2 regions of the Exiguobacterium sp. MMG028 genome follow, and region 2 is predicted to be linked to the other one. Evidence: a T-box and tRNA genes for the amino acid it is inferred to sense, from the RefSeq annotation. Region 2 holds a T-box; the other holds one or more tRNA genes.
The links. A T-box is a leader RNA that pairs with one kind of tRNA and senses whether it is charged. The one in region 2 lies ahead of ileS (isoleucine--tRNA ligase), so its partner is inferred to be a tRNA-Ile.
Positions count from the first base shown of each region.

Region 1: it encodes a tRNA-Ile, which carries the amino acid that the T-box ahead of ileS (isoleucine--tRNA ligase) is inferred to sense. The anticodon was not compared.

Region 1 is NZ_JAQJIN010000001.1:323,106-335,152, forward strand. Features, by position in the region: gene PJK55_RS01715 (metal ABC transporter permease) at 1-628, shown strand, start outside; gene PJK55_RS01720 (Fur family transcriptional regulator) at 621-1,046, shown strand; gene PJK55_RS01725 (NAD(P)H-hydrate dehydratase) at 1,083-2,471, shown strand; gene PJK55_RS01730 (hypothetical protein) at 2,511-3,095, opposite strand; gene ispG (flavodoxin-dependent (E)-4-hydroxy-3-methylbut-2-enyl-diphosphate synthase) at 3,172-4,293, opposite strand; gene PJK55_RS01740 (methyl-accepting chemotaxis protein) at 4,507-6,207, shown strand; gene PJK55_RS01745 (hypothetical protein) at 6,226-6,684, opposite strand; gene PJK55_RS01750 (Na/Pi cotransporter family protein) at 6,865-8,508, shown strand; tRNA gene PJK55_RS01755 (tRNA-Met) at 8,613-8,686, shown strand; tRNA gene PJK55_RS01760 (tRNA-Ile) at 8,694-8,767, shown strand; gene PJK55_RS01765 (alpha-amylase) at 8,881-10,353, shown strand; gene PJK55_RS01770 (superoxide dismutase) at 10,438-11,046, shown strand; gene PJK55_RS01775 (peptidoglycan D,D-transpeptidase FtsI family protein) at 11,203-12,047, shown strand, end outside.
Region 2 is NZ_JAQJIN010000001.1:962,964-975,010, forward strand. Features, by position in the region: gene pyrR (bifunctional pyr operon transcriptional regulator/uracil phosphoribosyltransferase PyrR) at 1-118, opposite strand, end outside; gene PJK55_RS05090 (RluA family pseudouridine synthase) at 319-1,230, opposite strand; gene lspA (signal peptidase II) at 1,230-1,703, opposite strand; gene ileS (isoleucine--tRNA ligase) at 1,761-4,487, opposite strand; T-box leader at 4,540-4,759, opposite strand; gene PJK55_RS05105 (DivIVA domain-containing protein) at 4,763-5,311, opposite strand; gene PJK55_RS05110 (YlmH family RNA-binding protein) at 5,331-6,101, opposite strand; gene PJK55_RS05115 (YggT family protein) at 6,105-6,374, opposite strand; gene PJK55_RS05120 (cell division protein SepF) at 6,379-6,849, opposite strand; gene PJK55_RS05125 (YggS family pyridoxal phosphate-dependent enzyme) at 6,873-7,526, opposite strand; gene pgeF (peptidoglycan editing factor PgeF) at 7,523-8,284, opposite strand; gene ftsZ (cell division protein FtsZ) at 8,338-9,480, opposite strand; gene ftsA (cell division protein FtsA) at 9,527-10,813, opposite strand; gene PJK55_RS05145 (cell division protein FtsQ/DivIB) at 11,042-11,812, opposite strand; gene murG (undecaprenyldiphospho-muramoylpentapeptide beta-N-acetylglucosaminyltransferase) at 11,827-12,047, opposite strand, start outside.

The DNA.
Region 1 (12,047 bases), 640 kb from region 2:
TTCGGTATTGGCGGCGCTCGGGCTCAACTGGTTAAGGAGTAAATATGTTCACTTTCAAGAATTATCAATTCCAATCATGATGTCAGCTGGAATGGGACTGAGTGCTATTTTCATCTCGCTCTCAAGAGGATTCTCCGTGGATTTGTCGACACTATTATTCGGATCAATCTCCGCAGTGAGTCAGTCAGATATCAGCTTGATTGTCAGTGTGGCGATCTTAACGGTCCTTGTGATTTTTATCTTCTATAAACAGTTACTGTTCTTGTCATTCGATGAAGAACAAGCGAAAGTCTCAGGACTACCGAGCACAATGCTCCATCTATTGTTTATGTTCATTGTGGCACTTGTCATCGCTGTCAGTATGCGAATCGTCGGCACGCTTCTCGTATCAAGTTTGATTACGCTACCTGTCGCAGCGGCGTTACGTTTCACCTCAAGTTTCAAACAGACAATCCTTTGGTCAATCATCTTTGGTGAAGTTGCGACAATCGGTGGACTTGTCCTTGCTTACGACCTTGATGTCGCACCAGGTGGAGTCATCGTGTTGATCGCGGTCGGCATCTTGGCGGGTGTCATGATTCTTGAAAAAGTGATGAGTTTCAGGAAAAAGGAGGTACAACATGAATGAGACTGAACAATTGAACCGTCTTCGTGCATCTTCTTTAAAAGTTACGCCGAAACGTCTTGAAATGTACGCCTTTCTCTCTGAAGAAGATCGCTATGTCAGTGCCAAAGACGTACTGGAATATATGCGCGATAAGCATCCGACGATGAGTTTTGATACAGTTTATCGAAACCTCAAGTCTTTTGCTGAGGAAGGTCTTCTCGAAGCGACGGAGCTTGAAGGCGAAAAGTCGTTTCGCGTCACATGTAGCGCATCGCACCATCATCACCATTTGATTTGTCGAAGTTGCGGAAAGACAAAACTACTTGATTTGTGTCCGATGCGTTTTGTAGAGACAGTGGATCCTGAATTTGAAGTGGTCGATCATAAATTTGAGATATATGGGTATTGTAAAGAATGTAAGCAAAAGGGATTGAATTGATTCAATCCCTTTTTTGTATCGAAAGGGGGAAGTCAGATGATTTACACAGCGAAAGAAATCAAACAGACCGATCAAACCGCCAGTCAAAACGGGATGCCTGAGGCAGTATTGATGGAACGAGCGGCTTCGGCAATCGTGCCGAAGATGCAGATAGATTCCTCTTCAACAATTTTAGTAATTTGTGGAAAAGGCAATAACGGCGGAGACGGATGGGTTGTCGCGAGAGAACTTGCGGTGAAAGGTCACAACGTGAGCGTTTGGTCACCACTCGGTGAAAGTAAATCGGAGGCGGCATCGACACACGCGACTTATGCGGCATCATTCGTTCAAATTATTGAGCAACCGATTACTACGGACGTCATCATTGATGCGTTGTTCGGTGTCGGACTCTCAGGACCCGTTTCAGGAAAAGCGAGAGACGTCATTGAATGGATCAATGAACAATCGGCAGAGGTGTTGTCGATTGACATTCCTTCCGGTATGCCGAGTGACCACGCTCGTGAGTTTGATGGCCTGGCTGTTCAGGCGACCCATACTTATTCTTTACATGGCTATAAGCGGACAGCTTTTTTAAACCGCACTGCACCTTATTTTGGACAGCTCGAACGAATCGATATCGGGCTCCCGCATACATCGGACTGGAAAGTATTGACCGAATCTGATTTTGATCAATCGCTTCTAAAGAGAGACCGATTCAGTCATAAAACGGATTATGGGCACGGCATATTGATTGGGGGAAGTCGTCATCTCCTCGGCGCCCCATTTATGGCGGGCCGCGCAGCACTTCGCTCCGGGATTGGCTTGTTAAACCTCTCGATCCCAAGGGAGGCGAGTCCTCTCATTTCGACGTTACCTGAAGCGATGTACGACCAGCATACGGATCTCTTGGAAAAAACATACGACGCGATTGCAATCGGTCCTGGAATGGTGGAAGGTGAGGGTTTGGACTTGATTTGGCAACAAGTGACTCGGCAATCGTGCCCCGTCATCGTTGACGCGGGTGCACTATCGACGAAGCGACTTGAAGCACGAGGACCGCTCATCCTCACGCCGCACCCTGGTGAATTTTCTAAATTGACAGGTCGATCAGTTGAAGAGATTGAAAGTGACCGTTTCACCATTGCTGCCGAATTTGCAATAGAGCACCGTGTCCACCTGATTTTAAAAGGGACGTATACCCTTATCGTGGCACCCGATGGAACAGGCGCGGTCAATGCAGTGGAAGCCTCTGCCTTAGCCAAAGGAGGGAGCGGCGACGTGTTGACAGGAATTTTGCTCGCATTATGGGCGAGAGAAGGTGGGTCATGGTCACCAAATGAACAAGCAGTCCTTTGGCACGCGCTCGCAGCTAAATCGATCAGTCAAACGATTCATCCAGCAAGTGTACTCGCAAGTGACGTGATTGAAGAACTCGGCCGCATCTAATTAAAAAAGGCAATCCCGTTAGCTGAACGGGATTGCCTTTTAGCGTTGGTTAAGAACCATTTGTTTTTCGATATGCGCAATCTGGTGATGTGCCTCACGCCATGTTGAGATGCGTGTCACACCTTCAGGTAGCACTTTCCGATTGTAAGGTGCATCGAACAATAGGACAGGGATAGACGTTTCTTCGTGGATGGACACTGCATTCTCATAACGGTCCTCCATGAATAATTCGAGTGACAAGTCTTTGACGACATTGATTTTCTCGTGTGATCCGGTCATCACGAGCGAATCGAGTGGAAGTCGGTGACTCGTAATCCATTCTTCTGTAACAGGACGAACCGCTTCGCTCCTTGCAGTGACGTAGTGAAGGTGATGTTGTTGTTTCAACTCCCATAATACGTCCAATACATCGGAATGGGGAAGGGAACGACGATAGATTGCTTCCTCATGTCCTTCTTCAATCATAAACTTCCAAAACTCATGCTGTTTCATCGTGGTGTACGTATGCAGTTCATACTCTGTCGCACGATGATAATCAATGGAATACCCAAGTGATTCATTCATATATATAAAGCAACTTCTAGGGTCTGTTACGGTCCCATCTAAATCAATACCGATTCGCATCTCATCACTCCTCCTCACATGCCCTCTATTCTATCAAAAACCCGCACGGTTGCAACCGTGCGGGAAAGGGGGTTCATTAATTTGATTGATTAGCAAGCTCTTGTTCTTCACGCTCTCGTTCAGCCATCTTCTCAGCAGCAATGGCGTCGATTTCTTTTTTCAATTCCTCAACCATCGTGGCTTCAGGAACTTTACGGATAATCTTACCGTGGCGGAAAAGAAGACCTTCATTGCGGGCACCGGCGATCCCGATGTCAGCCTCACGTGCTTCACCAGGACCGTTTACCGCGCAACCAAGAACAGCAACTTTAATGTTGACGTTAATGTTTTGGATGTATTCCTCTACTTCTTTCGCGATCGAGATCAAATCGATTTCGATTCGACCACACGTCGGACAAGAAATCAATGTTGCGGCATTTGCAGCAAGACCAAATGACTTGAGCACTTCTTTCGCAACTTTTACCTCTTCGACTGGGTCATCTGAAAGAGAGACACGAACCGTTGAACCGATTCCGAGTGAGAGGATTGCGCCAAGCCCAGCTGCTGATTTAAGTGAACCAGAGAAAAGTGGACCTGATTCTGTGATTCCGACATGGAGCGGGTAATCAAACGTCTTCGCAGCGAGCGTATACGCTTCAAGCGCCAAGTTCACGTCAGAAGCTTTGAGTGAAATGATTGTGTTATAGAATCCGAGATCTTCGAGAATTTTCACGTGGTGCATCGCACTCTCGACCATTCCTTGTGCAGTCGGGTAACCATACTTTTCAAGGAATTGTTTTTCGAGTGACCCGGCATTGACACCGATTCGAATCGGAATTCCTTTTGCCTTCGCGGCGTTTACGACCGCTTCTACTTTTTCGCGGCGACCGATGTTACCCGGGTTGATTCGAATTTTATCGACGCCACTTTCGATGGCTTTTAGGGCAAGCTTGTAATCGAAGTGAATATCGACAACGAGCGGGATGTTAATGCGGCTCTTGATTTCAGCGAGTGCGTCAGCTGCACGTTCGTCTGGACATGCCACGCGAACAACCTGACACCCAGCTTCTTCTAGACGCTTAATCTCGGCGACAGTTGCCTCGACGTCGTGAGTTTTTGTTGTAGTCATAGATTGAATGACGACTTCGTTCGATCCTCCGATAATCAAATTACCGACGCGAATCGGACGAGTTAATGAACGATGCAAAATTTCTGACATATACGTAATCTCCTTCTTTTGGAAAGATTCCAATCGATTTAAGAAAATAAGGTTTCTTCATTATCATAACGAAAAGAATGTGAAAAAGCATCTAGGATGCGTAACGGATGTGTGCTCTTTACAAACTCTAACGTTATCTTAACATCTACTTCATAATTTTCCACCGTCTCAAGACCGATATAAAGGCGAGAATAGAAAAAGAGGTGGCAACATATGCAATGGAGCTTCAAACGCGATCGAAGGAAGAAAACACGACGAAACAATCGACCGAATCGTCATTTTAAAATGGCACACCGTCTTCAATGGACACTCATGCCGATTATTCTACTTGTCTTTATCACGACCTTCAGTTGGTTCGCCCTGAAATCTGAACAATTATTATCCGCAGAAATCGAGCAACGCCTCATGCGAGAAGTTACGGTCATGCGCGAATCGGTGAAGACATCTTATAGTGCGTACGTTGCAAACGATAAGCAACTAAACCGTTCCCTAAAATCTACTTATATGCAACAAGCTTCTATCTTATCGGGAGATGAATTCGAAGCCGCACAATTTTTAGTGCGTGGAGAGTCTATTGAGCAATTGAGTGGATCAAAAGGAATGAAGACAGAACAAATCGTAGAGGAGATTGCACAAACGACAAGTTCGGAAGTCAAAGAGACGGAAGAATGGTTAATGGCGTCGGTTGCGATACCTGAGTTAAAGGCAGATTACGTTCTCGTCGTCACGAAAGAATCTGCGCTCGGTCCAATGGCTGAACTGCGACAATATATCATTTTCATCTTATTGATTGCGATGATTGGGATGGCCATCCTCTTTACACGATTGATTCATCGTGAAGTCAAACCGTTGAGTATATTGGCCCATTCATTGCGCCACGCCGTTGAAACACGCCGATTCGACGATGTGGCACTTGGAGCAAAATCCAAAGAAATCCATATACTCGAAACCGAGTTCAACACGTTCATTCAATTATGGAACCGGTCTATGGATATGATGGATAAGACAGCGAGTGCGTTCCATCAAAGTCTTCCGATTTTTAAACAAGAGCTGATGAACAGCCAACATCAAGTGGAACAATTTCGTGAAGTTGCGGCTACCGTTGAACATACGAGTCATTCGTATCAGTCGGTGACGAGCGATTCCACATTCAAAATGAGGGAGGTCACGCAGCAAATCGAAACGCTTGAACATCAAATTTCAAGTGTGGATGAACGTGGCAATCGACTGAAGTCAATTTTACATGAAGAGCTTGAAACATTCTCTTCTGTGAAAGAAGCGAGTCATTATGTCGAGCATCAAGTGGAGAGCATTCAACAAAAGCTTGTGGAAAGTGAATCGAATTCTTCAAAAGCGGATGAGGCGCTGAAGAGTATCCTCTCGGTGTCGACAGCTACGAAGATGCTATCGCTAAACGCATCGATCGAGGCAGCCCGTGCAGGCGAACATGGGAAAGGATTTGCGGTTGTGGCCAATGAAGTTGGGAAGTTGGCGAAAATGACGAATGAAGCGACACTTCTCGCTGTGGATGCAATCGAAGCATTGAACGAAGAACGAAAAGACTTGTTGGTGGAAGTCAACGACTTTATAAAAGAAGTTCATCTATTGAAAGATGCAGTGTCTCGGGTGGAGATTGGAATCGGGACGATTGACCATGAGATCAAGGTTCAGTTAGATGAGTTTCAGTCCATCACGGATCAAACGTCTCATACCGGGAGACAACTTTTGCAATTAATCGAATCCAATGAGCAATTGCGAGAAATCAGTTCGTTACTTGAACGAAAATTACTCGAACTAAATGAAGGTGTAGAGCGGTGGTCACACGTACAGTCATCTTTACAATCAGCAGGTGCGGATTTGAGTGATCAAAGTGAGGCACTGAATCAGACGCTTGAGGAACTCTCTCCAGCATAAAAAAACAACGACGAGCGGTTACGAAGACGCTCGTCGTTGTTTTTTTTGAGGTACTTTCGTTAATGGATAGGTGATATAGCCGAGTCCAAACAGCACGCCAATCCACATAAGAGATGAATTCATGTGGTACAGCGCAACCAATATAATTGTCGGAACGAATGTCATCGACACGGTATACGGCCAAGCTTGACGATAGGCCCACATGTTTTTTGAGTAGACTCTCGTAAACAGTTGGACATACAAGGCCATGATCGCGACCCAAATCAAGTAGAAAAATAAGATGGCGAACCCATGTAAGAAGAGCCACATCGGAATGAAAAAGTCAGGACGAATCACAATGAAGTCCAAGACGGTAATGAGTAGCGCCAATACAAAAGTGGCTCCCATATAGGCGTGAAGCGGAGCGAGTCGAAGGCGAAGCGCTCGCTTAGATGGGACTAAACTCGTGCGGAGAAACGTGAAAATAGTGGACAACATGCAAAGAACTCCAATCTGTTATATTACAATGTGGTAGAAATCATTAAAAATAGTACAGTGTTTTAATAAAACTTTTACATAAAACGTGTTTACATCAAGATGCCGATGAAGGCATAATGAGTAGGGCATTAAAAACCAAGCAAATCCAACCAATTCTTAATTAAAAGGAGTACAAAAATCGTGGAATACAATTTGCAAGAAATGTTATTCATGTTTTTTGGAGGTCTAGGGATCTTCCTCTTCGGGATCAAATCGATGGGAGACGGACTCCAAAAGTCTGCAGGGAATCGCCTGCGCGACATCCTAGATAAGTATACAACGAATCCATTCCTTGGTGTACTCGCCGGGATTATCGTTACTGTATTGATTCAATCTTCTTCAGGTACAACCGTTATTACGGTCGGACTTGTTAGCGCCGGCTTCATGACACTCCGTCAAGCGATTGGGGTCATCATGGGGGCAAACATCGGTACAACGGTGACGGCATTTATCATCGGATTCGATGTCGGTGAGTATTCACTCCCGATGATTGCAATCGGTGCAGTCTTACTCTTCTTCTTTAAGAAAGAGCGTTACCAACATCTTGGACAAGTCATCTTTGGACTTGGTGCATTGTTCTACGGTCTTGAGTTGATGGGAGACGGCATGCGTCCACTCCGCTCAAGTGAGTATTTCATCGACTTGACGCAATCAATGAGTGACAACCCGTTCCTCGGTGTCATCGTCGGTACTGTATTTACAGTCATCGTTCAGTCATCTTCTGCAACAATCGGAATTTTGCAAGAACTCTATGCAGGTGGTTCAATCGACTTGGATGCCGCTCTTCCAGTATTGTTTGGTGATAACATTGGTACGACAATCACTGCCATTTTGGCATCGATCGGTGCATCGGTTGCCGCACGTCGCGCAGCTGCAGCACACGTTATCTTTAACTTAATCGGAACGACGATCTTCATGATCTTGTTGATTCCGTTCACAAACTATATTTATTGGATTACAGACTTCTTGGCAATCGAAGACAAGATGCAAATTGCATTCGCTCACGGTACGTTTAACATCGTCAACACATTGATTCAGTTCTGGTTCATTGGAACTATTGCTTGGATCGTAACGAAATTGGTGCCTGGTGAGGATTCGATCGTCGATACGAAAGCACAGCACTTGGACCCAATCTTCATTCAGCAATCTCCTTCGATTGCAGTGGAACAAGCGAAATACGAAGTCATCCGTATGGGCGATTTCGCAAAACTTGGTCTTGACGAAGCGCGTAACTATTTGACAACAGGAGATAAGAAGCACTCTGAAAAGTCTGCGCATATCGAAGAAGCGTTAAACTCATTGAATGCGAAAATCACAGATTACCTCGTTAAATTGGCTGCGGTTGATTTGACTGAGCAAGAATCACAAGAGCACAAGACGCTCATGCATGCGATCAACGACATCGAACGAATCGGTGACCACGTTGAAAACATCATTGAGTTGATTGACTATAAGACAGCTACAAAAGTAACACTTTCGGCAGATGCTCAAAAAGAATTGACTGAAATGTATGACCTCACACGCGAAACGTTAGAGAAATCACTTCAGACGTTAGCAAGCGGTGACATGGTCGAAGCACGTAAAGTCATCGAAATGGAAGCGAAACTCGACATGCTCGAGCGTCAATTCCGTAAAAACCACGTTGTTCGTTTGAACACGGGCGCTTGTGATGGACAAGCAGGTATGTTCTTCGTCGACATGCTCTCAAACCTTGAGCGGATTGGTGACCATGCCATGAACATCACAGAAATCACACTTGAGGACGCACAGGAAGCAACTGTATAAAAATGAAGCACTCCAACTAAGTTGGGGTGCTTTTTTTTCGATGGAAAGGAATTTCCCTTGACAGTATGGAGCATATTCAGTATATTATTACTGTATAACAACATGGCGGTGTAGCTCAGCTGGCTAGAGCGTACGGTTCATACCCGTGAGGTCGTGGGTTCGACTCCCTCCGCCGCTACTTATAAGGACCCTTAGCTCAGCTGGTTAGAGCAGACGGCTCATAACCGTCCGGTCGTAGGTTCAAGTCCTACAGGGTCCATTCAAAACAACTTTCATTTTGTGAAAGTTGTTTTTTTGTTTTCAATCTAAAATTCGTGGGTAAATAGTCGTTAGCATTTTGTTTTTTGAAAAATATGAAATGAGGCGGACAAAATGGAACGAAATCACACCATGATGCAGTTTTTTGAATGGCATGTCGAAGCAGATCAAAAACATTGGAAGCGGTTAAAAGAGAGAGCCGAAGAGTTAAATAAAGCTGGTATTACAGCGCTCTGGTTACCTCCTGTCACAAAAGGACAGAGTAGTGAGGATACGGGTTACGGCATTTATGACTTATATGACTTAGGGGAGTTCGACCAAAAAGGATCGATTGCTACAAAATATGGAACGAAAAAAGAACTTCTTGAAGCAACATCTTATTGTCAGAATGAACTAGGTATGCAAATTTATATGGACGTCGTCATGAACCATAAAGCAGGGGCGGATGCAACCGAGAAGTTTAAAGTGTTAGAAGTGGACCAAAATGATCGCACAAAAGTGCTGTCAGATGAGCCTTTTGAAATCGAGGGATGGACAAAGTTTGATTATGAAGCTCGTGATGGGAAGTATTCTACATTTAAATGGGATTTCAATCATTTTAACGGGACGGATTATGATGCAGCGACGGACCGTTCTGGTATTTTCTTTATTGTTGGAGAAAATAAAAGATGGAACGACAATGTTGACGATGAATTCGGTGTCTATGACTATTTGATGTTTGCGAACATCGATTACCATCATCCTGAAGTTCGGGAAGAAGTGTTGAGCTGGGGTAAATGGTTTATTGAAGAAACGAAATGTGACGGATTCCGATTGGATGCAATCAAACACATCAACTATGACTTCGTGAAAGAGTTCAGTCAAACAATGCGTGAAGAGAAAGGCGATCAATTCTATTTCGTCGGAGAGTTCTGGAAGTCTGATCTTGACGCATGCCGTGAATTTCTTGATAACATCGATTACCACGTCGATCTATTTGATGTTCCGCTTCACTATAAATTACATCAGGCGTCAGAGGAAGGGGCCGCATTCGATATGCGCACCATTTTTGATGATACGCTCGTCCAGTCACACCCACTTCATTCAGTGACGTTTGTAGACAATCACGATTCACAACCTGAAGAGGCACTTGAGTCGTGGGTAAAAGATTGGTTCAAGCAAATCGCATACGGTCTCGTCTTGCTTCGTAAAGATGGCTATCCATGTGTCTTCTACGGGGATTACTACGGCATAGATGGTCCACGTCCAACCGATGGGATGAAGCTTGCGATTGATACGCTACTATATGCCCGTCGAGAAAAGGCATATGGGGAACAGGATGATTACTTTGATGATGCAAACGTCATCGGCTGGGTACGCAAAGGTGTGGAGGAGATTGAGCGTTCAGGATGTGCTGTTCTCATCTCAACTTCGGACGAGGCTGAAAAGCGAATGTTCGTCGGGGAAGAGCGAGCTGGCGAAATATGGGTCGACTTGACAAATACACGAGAAGATAAAATTGAGATTGATGAAGAAGGTTTTGGGGTATTTAAAGTGGCGGCGGGGTCTATTTCGGTCTGGGCGTTACCAGAAGAAGATGTAGAGTGAAGCATTACAATTGAGTCGACCGTCACAAATCTGTTACATTTATAACGAACGTTGTTCAAAACACTATTAAGGGGGATTTTAGTAATGGCTAAATTTGAATTACCACAACTTGATTACGCATATGATGCACTCGAACCACACATTGACGCTCGCACGATGGAAATCCACCACACGAAACACCACAACACTTACGTCACAAACGTAAACAATGCACTCGAAGGAAAAGACGTGGAGTACTCTTCACTCGAAGACTTGCTTCAAAAAATCGATTCGCTTCCTGCTGACATTCAAACTGCTGTCCGTAACAATGGTGGCGGTCACTGGAACCACTCGTTCTTCTGGAAACTCTTGAAGAAAAACGAGAACGGGACACCTTCAGGCGATCTCGCTTCTGCAATCGACGAGTCATTCGGTAGCTTTGATGCATTCAAAGACGAGTTCACAAAAGCTGCAACTACTCGTTTCGGTTCAGGATGGGCATGGCTCGTCGTGAAGAACGGCAAACTTGAAGTGACGTCTACACCAAACCAAGATTCACCGATCATGGAAGGTGTTACGCCAATCCTCGGCCTTGACGTTTGGGAGCACGCTTACTATTTGAACTACCAAAACCGTCGTCCTGACTACATCAATGCATTCTTCCACGTCATCGACTGGGATTATGTTGCGAAGTTGTACGCTGACGCAAAATAAGTCGTTTGTCCCGAGATTCTTCATAGAGTCTCGGGTTTTTTTGTGTCTTTCATTAATTTGTAAACAAATTATGATATAGTGAAAAACGGACAAAATAGTAGATGACCGTGTACGCTATACTATAGAAGGAATCGATTGTGGAAGGAGATAACGGACTTGGCAAAAAATCGTGTGAAAGTGCCGAAGAAACGGCGAAACCACTTACCGTTACGTTTGAATTTGTTATTTTTCATCGTCTTCGTTCTATTTGCGACCTTGATCTTTCGATTAGGAGTCGTTCAAATCGTGAATGGGGAATTGATTGCACGTGAAGTACAAAAAACCGAGTCGAGTAAGATTAAATACGAAGTACCGCGAGGGAAGATTTATGACCGTAACGGTCAAGTGCTTGCGGATACGATATCGAACTACTCGGTCATGTACCGCCGTTCGCAAGTGACAAAAACGGATGAGCGCTTAGATGTCGCAAAAAAATTAGCGGAGATTGTCGATATTCCAAAAGAAGACCGTAAAATGACGGAACGTGACCGCAAAGATTACTGGATTGCAACAAATCCAGAACTCGCACAAGAACGTACACAAGCATTGTTGGAAGAGTTACCGGAAGATGAGCGCGCTGCATTGTCCAACCAAGACGTGGACCGGCTCTTACTCGACTCCATCACAGAAGAAGAAATCACGTTCGATGATGCGACAGAAGAAATCATCGCGATCAAACATAATATGGAGAGCGGCTATGCGCTCGACCCACAAGTTATTAAAATCGGCGCAAGCCCAAAAGAGATGGCAGTCATTGAAGAAAACTTAGAAATGTTGCCAGGTGTGAGCGTCGAGCCATACTATCAACGGGACTATCCGTTCGATGAGACGTTCAAGAGTTTCTTAGGAAGCTATCGTCAAATCCCGGCCGAACAAAGAGCTTCTTATCAGGCAAAAGGGTATGGATTGAACGACCGAGTCGGGACGTCCTATCTGGAGCAACAATATGAAGACGTCCTTCG
Region 2 (12,047 bases):
TCTTGATCCCGACGAGGACGACATCATCGATTCCTTTGTTCCGCTCGATGATTTCATGAGCGATTCGTGTCAACGCTCGACGGATGGCTGATTCATCTAAAATGACTGACTGTTTCACGTCACTCCTCCTTTCATGCTTCATTCAAAAAAAGAAGACTCCCTCGTCCGACTGGAAAGGGAGTCTTCATCAAAAACGGCAGTCTGATGCCGGGTTGAATTGACGTTAGTGTGACCGCGGTCACAATCCTTTCACAGCCTCTCTGGACTGGGTTTAAAGGTGTTATGCTTCCTAGACTATAAATCGGAACGTGACAGAAGTCAACGAGTTTTCTCGATTTTATCTAACTTTGCAAGTTCTGCCTTAAAGTCTTCTGGAAGGGGTGCCTCAAATTCCATCCATTCTTTCGTACGTGGATGGTGGAAACCGAGCGTCGCCGCATGGAGGGCTTGACCGCCCAAATCAATCGTGCGACGTGGTCCATATTTCGGGTCACCTGCGAGCGGATGCCCGATATAGCGCATGTGCACACGGATTTGGTGTGTACGACCTGTCTCGAGTTTACACTCTACGAGCGTGAAGTCTTTGTAGCGCTCGAGCAAGCGGAAATGCGTCACCGCTTCTTTCGCGTTCTTGTCCGTCACGGTCATACGCTGACGATCATTCGTATCGCGACCAATCGGTGCCTCGATTGTCCCGAGTTCGTGAACGAGTTCGCCGTGAACGAGCGCAATATATTCACGTTTAATCGTCTTGTCTTTCAACTGGCTCGCAAGTGATTCATGAGCCAAGTCATTTTTAGCGACCATAAGGAGACCTGTCGTGTCTTTGTCGATTCGATGCACGATTCCAGGGCGCTTGACGCCATTGATGCCTGAGAGGTCATCACAATGTCCGAGAAGCGCATTGACGAGCGTTCCAGACGTGTGACCGGCAGCAGGGTGAACGACCATCCCACGTGCTTTATTGACGACAATCATATCTTCATCTTCATAAACGATTTCAAGCGGAATGTGTTCAGGTAACACTTCGAGTTCCACCGCTTCCGGGACGTTCACTTCGATTTCATCGCCCACTTGGAGCTTATAGTTTGGTTTGACGGCGCCGCCATTGACGAGAAGCGCCCCGGTTTTAATCCATTCTTGTACTTGTGAGCGTGACCATTCTCCACGGTCGCTCACCCACTTGTCAATCCTTGCCTTTTCATCGGCGACAAAAGTATAGAATTCCATTACGATTGTCCCCTTTCTTTGTGTAATTTTTCTTCAAATAAAATCCCGATGACCATCAAGATGACACCAAACGTGAGGGCCATATCGGCCACGTTAAAAATCGGGAAGTTGTAACCAAACGGATACGTATCAACAAAATCGACGACTTCACCGCGGAACAGTCGATCGATAAAGTTACCGATTGCACCGGCCAACAGCAGTCCAACACTGTATCCGAGAAGCTGATACCCGTTCACTTCTTTATGCAGGAAGTAAACAAGACCAGCAACGACGAGAATCGTGATGACGAAGAAGAACGCCATCTGTCCTTCTAACATCCCCCAAGCCGCTCCTTTATTGCGATAAGAGGTCCAGTATAACAAGTTCGGGATGACTTCAATCGATTGACCGATTGTCATCGTCTGAACGACCACCCATTTGGTGAGTTGATCGAGCAGAATCAAGATGACGGCCAATCCGTAATATCGTTTCATATGCGTCTCCTTTCAAGCCGTTAAGAAACCGGAGTGGGGACGCCACTCCGGTTCGTCTTAACCGATTACTGATGCACAGCGTGGGCAAAGCTCAGGATGCTCTTCGTTTTGTCCAAGCTCTGTCGAGTATGTCCAACAACGTGCACAAGCGGCACCATCTGCTTTCTTGACTGTGATTTTCGTCGTCGCATAATCGACGTCTGCCGTCTCAGCCCATTCTACTTGTGATACTTGAAGCAACTGACTGACGTTATCGATTGTTTCCAATAACGCCGCAGTCTCTGCTTTCGGTGCGAGAATCAATTTCGCCTCGAGCGGTTTCCCGATCAATTTCTCGCCACGTGCGATTTCGATTGCTTTGAGGACATCGTCACGGAAGACGAGGAATTTCGACCATTTCTCAAGCAACGCTTGCTCATCAGCAGTCAATGCATCCACTTCTTCTAGATCTGTCAAGAAGATGCTTGCTTCCGACTTCCCAGGCACCTCTTTCCACGCCTCATCAGCAGTGTGTGGAAGGACTGGAGCCAAGAGCTTCGTCAAAAGGACGACCGCATCGTACATGACCGTCTGAACGGCACGACGGCGGAGATCGTCTTCACGCTCGATATAAAGGATATCTTTTGTGAAGTCGAGATAGAACGATGACAACTCGTTAACGCAGAAGTTATGAACGAGATGATACACCGCCATGAAGTCAAACGTGTCATACGCTTTGACCACTTTTGCTTGGAGCTGTTTCAGTTTCGTTGCCATGAAGCGATCTGCCTCTGGCATGTCGTTGAATGCGACACGCATCGATGGATCAAATCCGTTCAAGTTTCCAAGAAGGAAACGAATCGTGTTACGCATCTTCCGATATACTTCTGACACTTGTTTAAAGTTGTCGTGTGAAGCGCGAACGTCAGACTGATAGTCGACCGACGCGACCCAAAGACGAACGATTTCAGCACCATATTGCTTCACGAGGTCGTTTGGCGCAATCGTGTTACCGAGCGACTTCGACATCTTACGTCCATCCCCGTCAAGGACGAAACCGTGACTCAAGACGTTTCGGTATGGCGCTTTGCCCGTCGTCGCAACAGCTGTAGAGAGTGACGAGTTGAACCAACCGCGGTATTGGTCAGATCCTTCAAGATAGAGGTCAGCCGGGCGACGTAGGTTTTCACGCTCTTCTAATACACCAGCGTGTGAAGAACCTGAATCGAACCAGACGTCCATGATGTCGAGTTCTTTACGGAATTCGCCATTCGGGCTGTTCGGATGCGTGAATCCTTCAGGAAGAAGGTCTTTCGCTTCGCGCTCGTACCAGACGTTCGAGCCGTGCTCACGGAACAAGTTTGCGACGTGGTCGATTGTCTCGTTCGTGATGATTTCCGTTCCATCCTCTGCATAGAAGATTGGAATCGGCACGCCCCATGCACGTTGACGACTGATGACCCAGTCCCCACGGTCACGGACCATGTTGTAAAGACGTGTCATTCCCCATTCAGGAACCCAATTCACTTCTTCGATTTCACGGAGCATGTCTTCACGGAAATCTTTGATTGAAGCGAACCATTGTGGTGTCGCACGGAAGATGACCGGTTTTTTCGTACGCCAGTCATGCGGGTACGAGTGTTTGATGAACTTCAAGTTGAGCAAGTAGCCGTTCTCTTCAAGTTTCATCCCGATTTGTTTGTTCGCATCTTCATAGAACAACCCTTCAAAACCAGGCGCCTCAGCCGTCATGTAACCACGGTCATCGACCGGGCAAAGGACATCCAAGCCGTAAGCCTGACCGACACGATAATCATCTTCCCCGTGTCCTGGAGCCGTGTGGACGAGTCCAGTCGCATCCGCTGTGACGTGATCGCCGAGCATGACGAGTGACGTGCGGTCATACAACGGATGTTGAGCCGTCATATATTCAAAGTCGCGACCGTTCCATGAACCGCTCACAGTGTAATCAGTCCAGCCGAGCGCAGTCGTCACTTCTTCAACGAGCGTCTCTGCGACGATATAGCCTTTTCCTTCGTGTTCGATGCTCGTGTACGTCAACTCATCACTGACTGCGATCCCGAGGTTCGCCGGGATTGTCCAAGGCGTCGTCGTCCAGATGACGAAATGATCATCAGACGTCAATGTGTCTTTTCCGTCTACGACGCGGAATGCCACGTAGATGGCTGGTGATTTTTTATCGTAATATTCGATTTCAGCTTCTGCGAGTGCAGACTCCGAAGACGGCGACCAGTAGACTGGTTTCTTTCCTTTGTAGATGTATCCTTTTTCAGCCATCGTCCCGAACAAGCGGATTTGTGCCGCCTCATATTCCGGAAGGAGCGTGATATATGGATTTTCAAAGTCTGCGAGAAGACCGAGACGTTTGAACTGTTCACGTTGTGAGTTCACTTGTTCCATCGCATATTCTGCACACTTTTCGCGGAATTCAGCGACCGTCATCTCTTTACGGTTGACGCCAGCTTTTTGAAGGGCGTTCTCGATTGGAAGACCGTGCGTATCCCAACCTGGAATCATTGGAGACTGGTATCCGTTCATCCCTTTGAAACGGACGATGATGTCTTTTAGTACTTTGTTCATCGCATGTCCCATGTGGATGTCGCCGTTCGCATATGGAGGACCATCATGCAAGATGTATTGTGGTTTCCCTGCATTTTTTTCTTGTACCTTGTTGTAAAGGTCCATATCTTCCCATTCTGTTTGCATCGCTGGTTCGCGTTTTGGCAAATTCCCACGCATTGCGAATTCTGTGTTTGGCATTAATAGCGTGTCTTTGTAGTTCATCGAAACTCCTCCATCAACATTTTTTAGAAAACAAAAAAACCAACCCATCCCTGATAGGGACGAGTTGGTTGACTCGCGGTACCACCCTACTAGTCTCACGTTCGTGAGACCGCTCTCGGTAACCGATAACGAGGTCAGGCGGTCACGCTTACTATGGTTCAGCGTGACGACTCATAGGGGATACCGATTCGAGTCTTTCTCTTAGGCTCTCACCGTCCCTAAGTCGCTTCGTAGGTATGACTCGATCGACGCGTCCTACTCAACGTGTTGATCATTTATCCATGTTGTTCTTCATTCTGTGTGACTTCGTGGTCATTATACGCAAGTTCTGATCTATCGTCAAGAACCGTCTGCACAGGCGGCTCCCCGACAATCGTCTCCCACTCGGTGCTGTTTAAGAGCTCCATTTGGGCGTCGACGAGGACACGGAAACGTGTTCGATACAACTCGACTTTTTTGAGCATTTGAACGACTTCGCGTTCTGCAAGTTGCTCTTTACGGGCCGCTTCTTCTTCACGAGCGTACGCTTCACGTTCCGCTTGTTTCAGAATGAGACTCGCTTCTTTTTGCGCGTTGTTCTTCACTTCTTCCGCTGCTTCCTGCGCGACGATGATCGACTTGTTCAATGTATCTTCCATCGAGGAGAAGTAGTCAATGCGAGCTTGCATATCGTTGACAAGTTCTTCATACCGTCGATTCTCACGAATCAATAGTTCAAACTCTTTAATGATTTGATCTAAAAATTCATTGACCTCATCGATGTCGTACCCACGAAAACGGGAAGAGAATTCTTTATTATGAATATCAATCGGTGTCAACGCCATTCGACTTTCCTCCTAAAATTTAACGTATGGTCCCATACTGGATTTTAATCTTTTCACGTTTGGTCGAACCAAGGATCTCCATCATCTTAATACGACCGTATCCACGGACGGATAAAAGATCATCGGGTTCAAGGATGAAGCTCGGGTCTTCAATGACTTTATGATTCACTTTGCAGTCACCGTGTTTCACGAGCGCCTGAGCTTTCTGACGAGATATGTTGAGTACCTCGCTCACAACCGTATCAAATCGTAACGAGGACACGATGCCGAACCCTTCGACCCACTCTGTTTTCGGAACGACGAGAATGTCATCCTTCGCAACAGAAGAAATGCGAACTCTTGCTTTTCCGACACGCTCCAAGTTCATTTCGATGAACCCGACGGCTTCGCGGGTCGTAGCAAACTGGACGATTTCCTCTTCAAGGACGACGTCGCCAAATTTTTGACGCTTCAACCCTGCGTTGAGTAAAGTTCCAGTCACTTGCCGATGTGTCAGATCAACAAATTTTGTCGGATATTCGATGCGACGAATCTCGATTTCAAAATCATCGGTATTTAGCTCATAATACTCTGGCGCCAAAATCAGCCGACGTCGTTCAGCTCCTTCAAACCCGCCATCGTCGTAAATGACGAGCTGTTTACCGACAAGCTGTTTGACGATTTGCTGTTCACGAGGGTCTAAAAAGTCCGTCAACTTTAATACGTAGCTGTTCTCGACTTGTTGTACCCAATCCAACACTTGTTCAACGAATGCCCGTTCACTTGGTCGGTAGTGGTCATAAACGCTCATACATCACCCGAAAATGGCAGCGATACCGGCTTGTGCCATTCGAAGCACGAACAATGCGACGATTGGAGAGATATCGAGCATGCCACCGATTGGTGGGATAATCCGTCGGAACGGCGCTAAAAATGGTTCACATAAAAATGATAAAATTTGTCCGAACATGGATTCACGCGCGTTCGGGAACCATGATAATAAGATATAGCCGATCAGGACCCAACTATAAATACCAAGCAAAGTACTTAACGTATTGCCTAAGGCAGGGATTACGTTTTCCATTCAGTTACCACCCTTTACTGTGAAGTTCATCCTCCGAAATCAAGTTTGAGATTGAACCAGTCAATTCGACATTGTTCGGAGTACACAGAATCGTGTTATGTCCAATCGAAGTCATCGATCCTTCTAGCGCATATACGACACCGGAAAGGAAGTTGACGACTTGACGTGATTGCTCTTTTGACATGCGTTGAAGATTGACGATGACAGCACGGTTTTCTTTCAATTGATCGCTAATATCTTGCGCTTCAGCGAATACACGTGGTTCAGCCAATACGACTTTCGAGCGTTCTTTCTTCTTCGTATTCAATGCCACGAGATTATTTGCTGATTTTGGGCGATCCTCTTGTCTCACGACCGCTGTTTCAGTTGAAGAAGTTGCTGATGTGTTTGCGACGGCAAACTCTTCTTCTTCGTATGTGCTGTTCGGATCTTCCTCGAGTCCAAAGAAATCTTTCATTTTGTTTTTGATTGACATAACGGATTCCTCCTTAAGATATATTATTGCACAAGTACGGTACCAATACGAACAAACGATGCGCCTTCTTCAATCGCGATTGGATAATCGTTTGACATCCCCATCGATAGCTCCGTGCAAGGGGCGTGTTCAAACCCTTTTGCGTTCACTTCATCACGTAATTGACGTAAACGACCGAACGTCTCACGAAGGACTGACTCTTCTTCCGTGAACGGTGCCATCGTCATCAACCCGATGATTCGAATATGAGGATACTGTTTACAGTTCTCGATGAAAGGCATAACTTCCTCTATTTCAAGACCATGTTTTGAATCTTCTCCTGACGTATTCACTTGAACGAAACAATCAATCGTCTCGCTCGCTCGTTTGTCAATCTCTGCAGCGAGTGATAAACGGTCCAATGAGTGAATAGCTGCCACGTGATCGATGATTTGTCTCACCTTACGTGTCTGTAACGTGCCGATGAAGTGAAACTTTGCGTCTTCTGGCATGCCGTTCACTTTTTCAAGTAAGGAATCTGGACGATTTTCACCGAAGTCACGAATTCCTTCTGCGTAGAGAGCATTGGCCACGTCTACGCCTACCGATTTCGTGACGGCAATCAAAGTAGGCTCCACATCTTGAACGTGGGCTTCCATGATAGATTGAACTTGTTTTACGTTATCTGAAATACTCACAATTTACGCTCCTTGACGATGACTGCCGCAAACCGACGTTTCGTTTCTCCGTCTCGATACGAGAAAAACGGGGTACTTGCGCCAGTCGATAAATTCGATTGCATGACGGACGCGTCATGTTCGTTTGCCAATACTTCATTGACGGCTTGGAGTGACAACAAGGCGTGGTCGCCCGACTCCTGTCGAACGGCTTTTTGATAGGCAGTCGGCGAAACGGATTGAACTGCGTCTAGCACTCGACGATCAACCTCATATTCATTCCCAGCAATCGCTGGACCGACGAGCATGTCCACTTCTGTCGCATCGATGCCTTGATCTTCAAACGCTTGGATCATGGACGTGACGATATTGCCGACGGTCCCTTTCCAACCCGCATGAGCGACACCGATGACTCCATTGTCTTTCGCACAGAAAAAGAGAGGTACGCAATCTGCAAAGACGAGAGCGAGCGGCAAAGCTTCTTCTTTTGTGATGAGTCCGTCTGTTTGCGAAATCGCCTCGTCATATCGAAATGCACCTTTGCCCTTGTCCGCTGAATCCACGCTTTGGACCGTTATCCCGTGCACTTGGTCGGCCCAAACGGAGTCTTCTAGCGAAAGATTCGCCTGTCGAAAGAACCATTGACGATTTTGAATGACTCCATCAATATCATCGCCGACATGAAGACCAACGTTTCCGGAATTGTGTCCGTTCGTCCGTGTCGTCACGTAAGCATGATAGCGATTCGTTTCGGTTTCCCATGTATGTAACAGTTGCATCGGTTTCTCCTTTTTTAGAAAAAGGGATGCCGAGTCACGGCACCCCTTGCTGTTTAGTTACGGCGTTGTCTCACGAACGCAGGGATGTTGATCGTCTCGTCTGGGACGTCTCCTCCATACACTGGGCGATGGAAGTTCCCTTCGTCTTGTTGAGCCGCTTCATTTGCTTTTGGTTGGGGTTCCTTGTTCTCAACCTCTGGCTGTTTTTTCGGCTGCTGAAGGAACGGGTTCGCCCCTTGTGTTTCCTCAGCAAATTCAGTTGCGATCACGGTGACGATGATTTCATCGTTCAAGTTTTCGTTGATGACTGAACCGAAGATCAAGTTCACTTCTTCATCTGCGGCACTTTGAACGATTTGAGCTGCTTCTGTCACTTCATACAAGCTAAGGCTGAGCCCACCTGTAATGTTCATCAAGACACCTTTCGCTCCTTCGATTGAAGATTCGAGAAGTGGTGAAGAGATTGCTTTCTTCGCTGCTTCAACGGCACGGTTTTCACCTGTAGCAACACCTACACCCATGAGTGCAGATCCTTTTTCTGTCATGATCGTCTTCACGTCAGCGAAGTCAAGGTTGATGAGACCAGGGATGGCGATCAAGTCAGTGATCCCTTGTACACCTTGACGAAGGACGTTGTCCGCTTCACGGAAGGCTTCGATCATCGGTGTGTTGCGTTCCACGATTTCAAGAAGCTTATCGTTTGGAATGACGATGAGTGTATCTACTTTTTCTTTAAACGCTTGAATCCCATGTTGCGCGTGTTGCATGCGCTTCCGGCCTTCAAACATGAATGGTTTTGTGACGACACCGACTGTGAGCGCGCCGATTTCTTTTGAAATCTCAGCGATGACCGGTGCAGCACCAGTTCCTGTTCCGCCGCCCATACCAGCTGTGACGAAAACCATATCCGCTCCATCAAGCGCTTCAATCAATTGTTCGCGGCTTTCTTCTGCCGCTTTTTTACCGATATCCGGATTCGCACCAGCACCGAGACCACGTGTCAATTTGGCACCAAGTTGAAGTTTTACATCGGCTTTCGACATATTCAAGGCTTGAGCATCCGTGTTGACAGCGATGAACTCAACTCCTTGTACCCCATGTTCAATCATACGGTTAACGGCGTTTGAACCGCCGCCTCCGACTCCAATTACTTTAATTTTTGCTACGGCGTCAATCGCCTCATCAAAGTACATCATTCAGGTATCCCCCTACTTATTTTCCAAGTTGTATTACAACGTCAGCTTAAACGCCAAATAATTTTTCCATCAAACGACTAAAACCTTTTTTCGACTCTTGATCGGTCTCGTATTCGTTCTCTCCAACATGAGTATCGGTCGGTTCCTGCTTATTGTGAAGCGTTTCGTAGCGAACTTCCGGTTTTTCGAGTTGAGATTTTGAAACGTGATGATCACTCATTAAGACATATTTCAAAACACCGACTGCTGTCGCGTATTTTGGATGTCTGACGCCAATCGACGACGGTTGATATAATCTCGTCTTTTGACCCATGACACGAGTCGCTAACTCTTGAATACCTGGTAGAGCAGCAGCTCCACCACAAAGTAGATATCCGCCATTCAGCATCGGAACACCTACTTTTTGAACCTTATTCAACATAAGGGTAAACATTTCCTCTATTCTCGCCTCTAAAACATAGCTAATTTCTGACTGTGGTTCGAACGCCACTTCCCCATTGATGTTCGTGTAGGAGAAACCTTCTGTTCCATCGGCCATTTCTTCGAGTGCGAGACCGTATTCTTCTTTCGCCACTTTGGCGTCTTGATATTTGCAATTTAGCTTATAGACCAAGTCTCTTGTCATATGGTCTCCACCGACTGGAAGGATATACGAGTAAACGAGATCTCCACGATAAAATACCGAGACCGTCGTCTTTTCGTGCCCGACATCGACAAGACCAATGCCGAGGTCGATTTCATCTACAGAAGCTGCACTCATGCCGAGCGCGAGGTTCCCTAAAATAAATCCTTCGAGGTGTAATCCGGCACGTTCAATCGAACGACGAATACTATGTAAAATTGTCTTCGATCCAGTAACCATTTTTCCATGCATTTCAAGTCGATAACCAAGCATTCCACGAGGATCGACGACACCCGTTTGTTGATCCACTGTGAATGATGATGGGATTACGTCGATGACACTCATCTCATCCGGTAATCGCATCACTTGTGCTGAATTGATGACTTCCATCACGTCTGCATCTGTAATTTCCTGATCTTCCCGCTTCACGGATGCGATTCCATGACATGGGGCAATTTGGATATGTTCCCCTTCGATGGCAACGTATACAGATCGAATTTGATCACCTAACGATGTCTCCGCGTGTTCAACGGCCTGTTTGATCGCTTGGACTGTTTTATCGATGTCTACGACAGCACCACGTTTCACCCCTGCAGACGGTGCACACCCTTCTGCCAAAATATTAAGCGTTCCGCCGAGCAATTCACCGACGACGAGCTTAATCTCTGACGTTCCAATATCTAATGCGGCCACATAACCATTCGCTTCCAAAAGGGAAACACCTCCGCTCTATAATTTTCCTGTACAAATTACATGACAAATATGACAGATATCCAAAAAAATTGTTGGTTTCGACAAGATATCTCACGTCTAAGTTTACAACAAATAAGATAGTGAGAAAAGGTAGAATCCTACAATTTAAGCGGTTTCGCGTTATCAATTCGTTTACAAAAGACAAAAAAACAGCCCTTATGTGTCTAAGGGCTGTAATATAACTGATTATTCATTCGTTTTCTTGTATGGAACAAAGTAAAAACCACCATCCATGACGACTGTTCCTTGCTGACCTTTCGGAATGTTTTCATAGATTTCTCCATATTTCGAAACGGTCTCGCTTAACTTCAGCGTCGGGGTGAGAAGCGTATTCCCATCATTCATAAAAATCTCGTAACGTGTCGGCTCTCCCTCTTGTTTAGACAAGATGACTTCCGACATACGGGCTCGCGTCGCGTCATCGACTTGTTCCAACTCACTGGCAATCTTTTCGAGTTCTTCTTCCGAATTGAACTCTCTTAGCAGTGGACCATCTTTTAACTTCTGAGGGTCGGTGATGGTGCCTGTCGGATGAAGAGAGCCGTCTGCTAACACGACGACATCTCCCGTCTCCGCACGAGCATAAGCAATCATCTTCTCTTCTGTCACATTGACGTGAACGACGTTATACCAAGATCGGTCCATGTCTACCCGTTTGACACCCGGCAACTTCTCCATTTGGTCACTCATCTTGCTCGGTGATAGACTGACAAATTTTGTCGATGTGTCGAGCTCCATGTCTTGAAACACGTAGGATTCATCAAGCCAGTATAGCCCAGATACGTTCACTTCTTTCACGTTCGACATCGAAGTTTGCATATAGACCACGAGTAGGATGAGAATTCCAAACAAGGAAAGCACGGAGAACATCCGACGGTTCGCTTTTTTCCGTCGCTGCTTTTTCATGTACGGAATACGGTCTTCTAGACTGCGTACCGTTTGTTGGCTTGGTTCCATCGGATTCTACTCCTTTATCGAATGACTTCTTCTACTAAGTCGGCTAATGCATCCGACGCATCCGGGAATCCGAGGGCACGGGATGCGTTCGCCATCTCTTCTTGTTTGCCGAGCACTTGGCGAATCGCTTCGACGAGCGTCTCCCCTGTCAACGACTCCTCTTTCACGAGTAACGCTGCACCGTTTTCAACAAGGGCAGAGGCGTTCTTCGTCTGATGATCTGCTGTCACGTAAG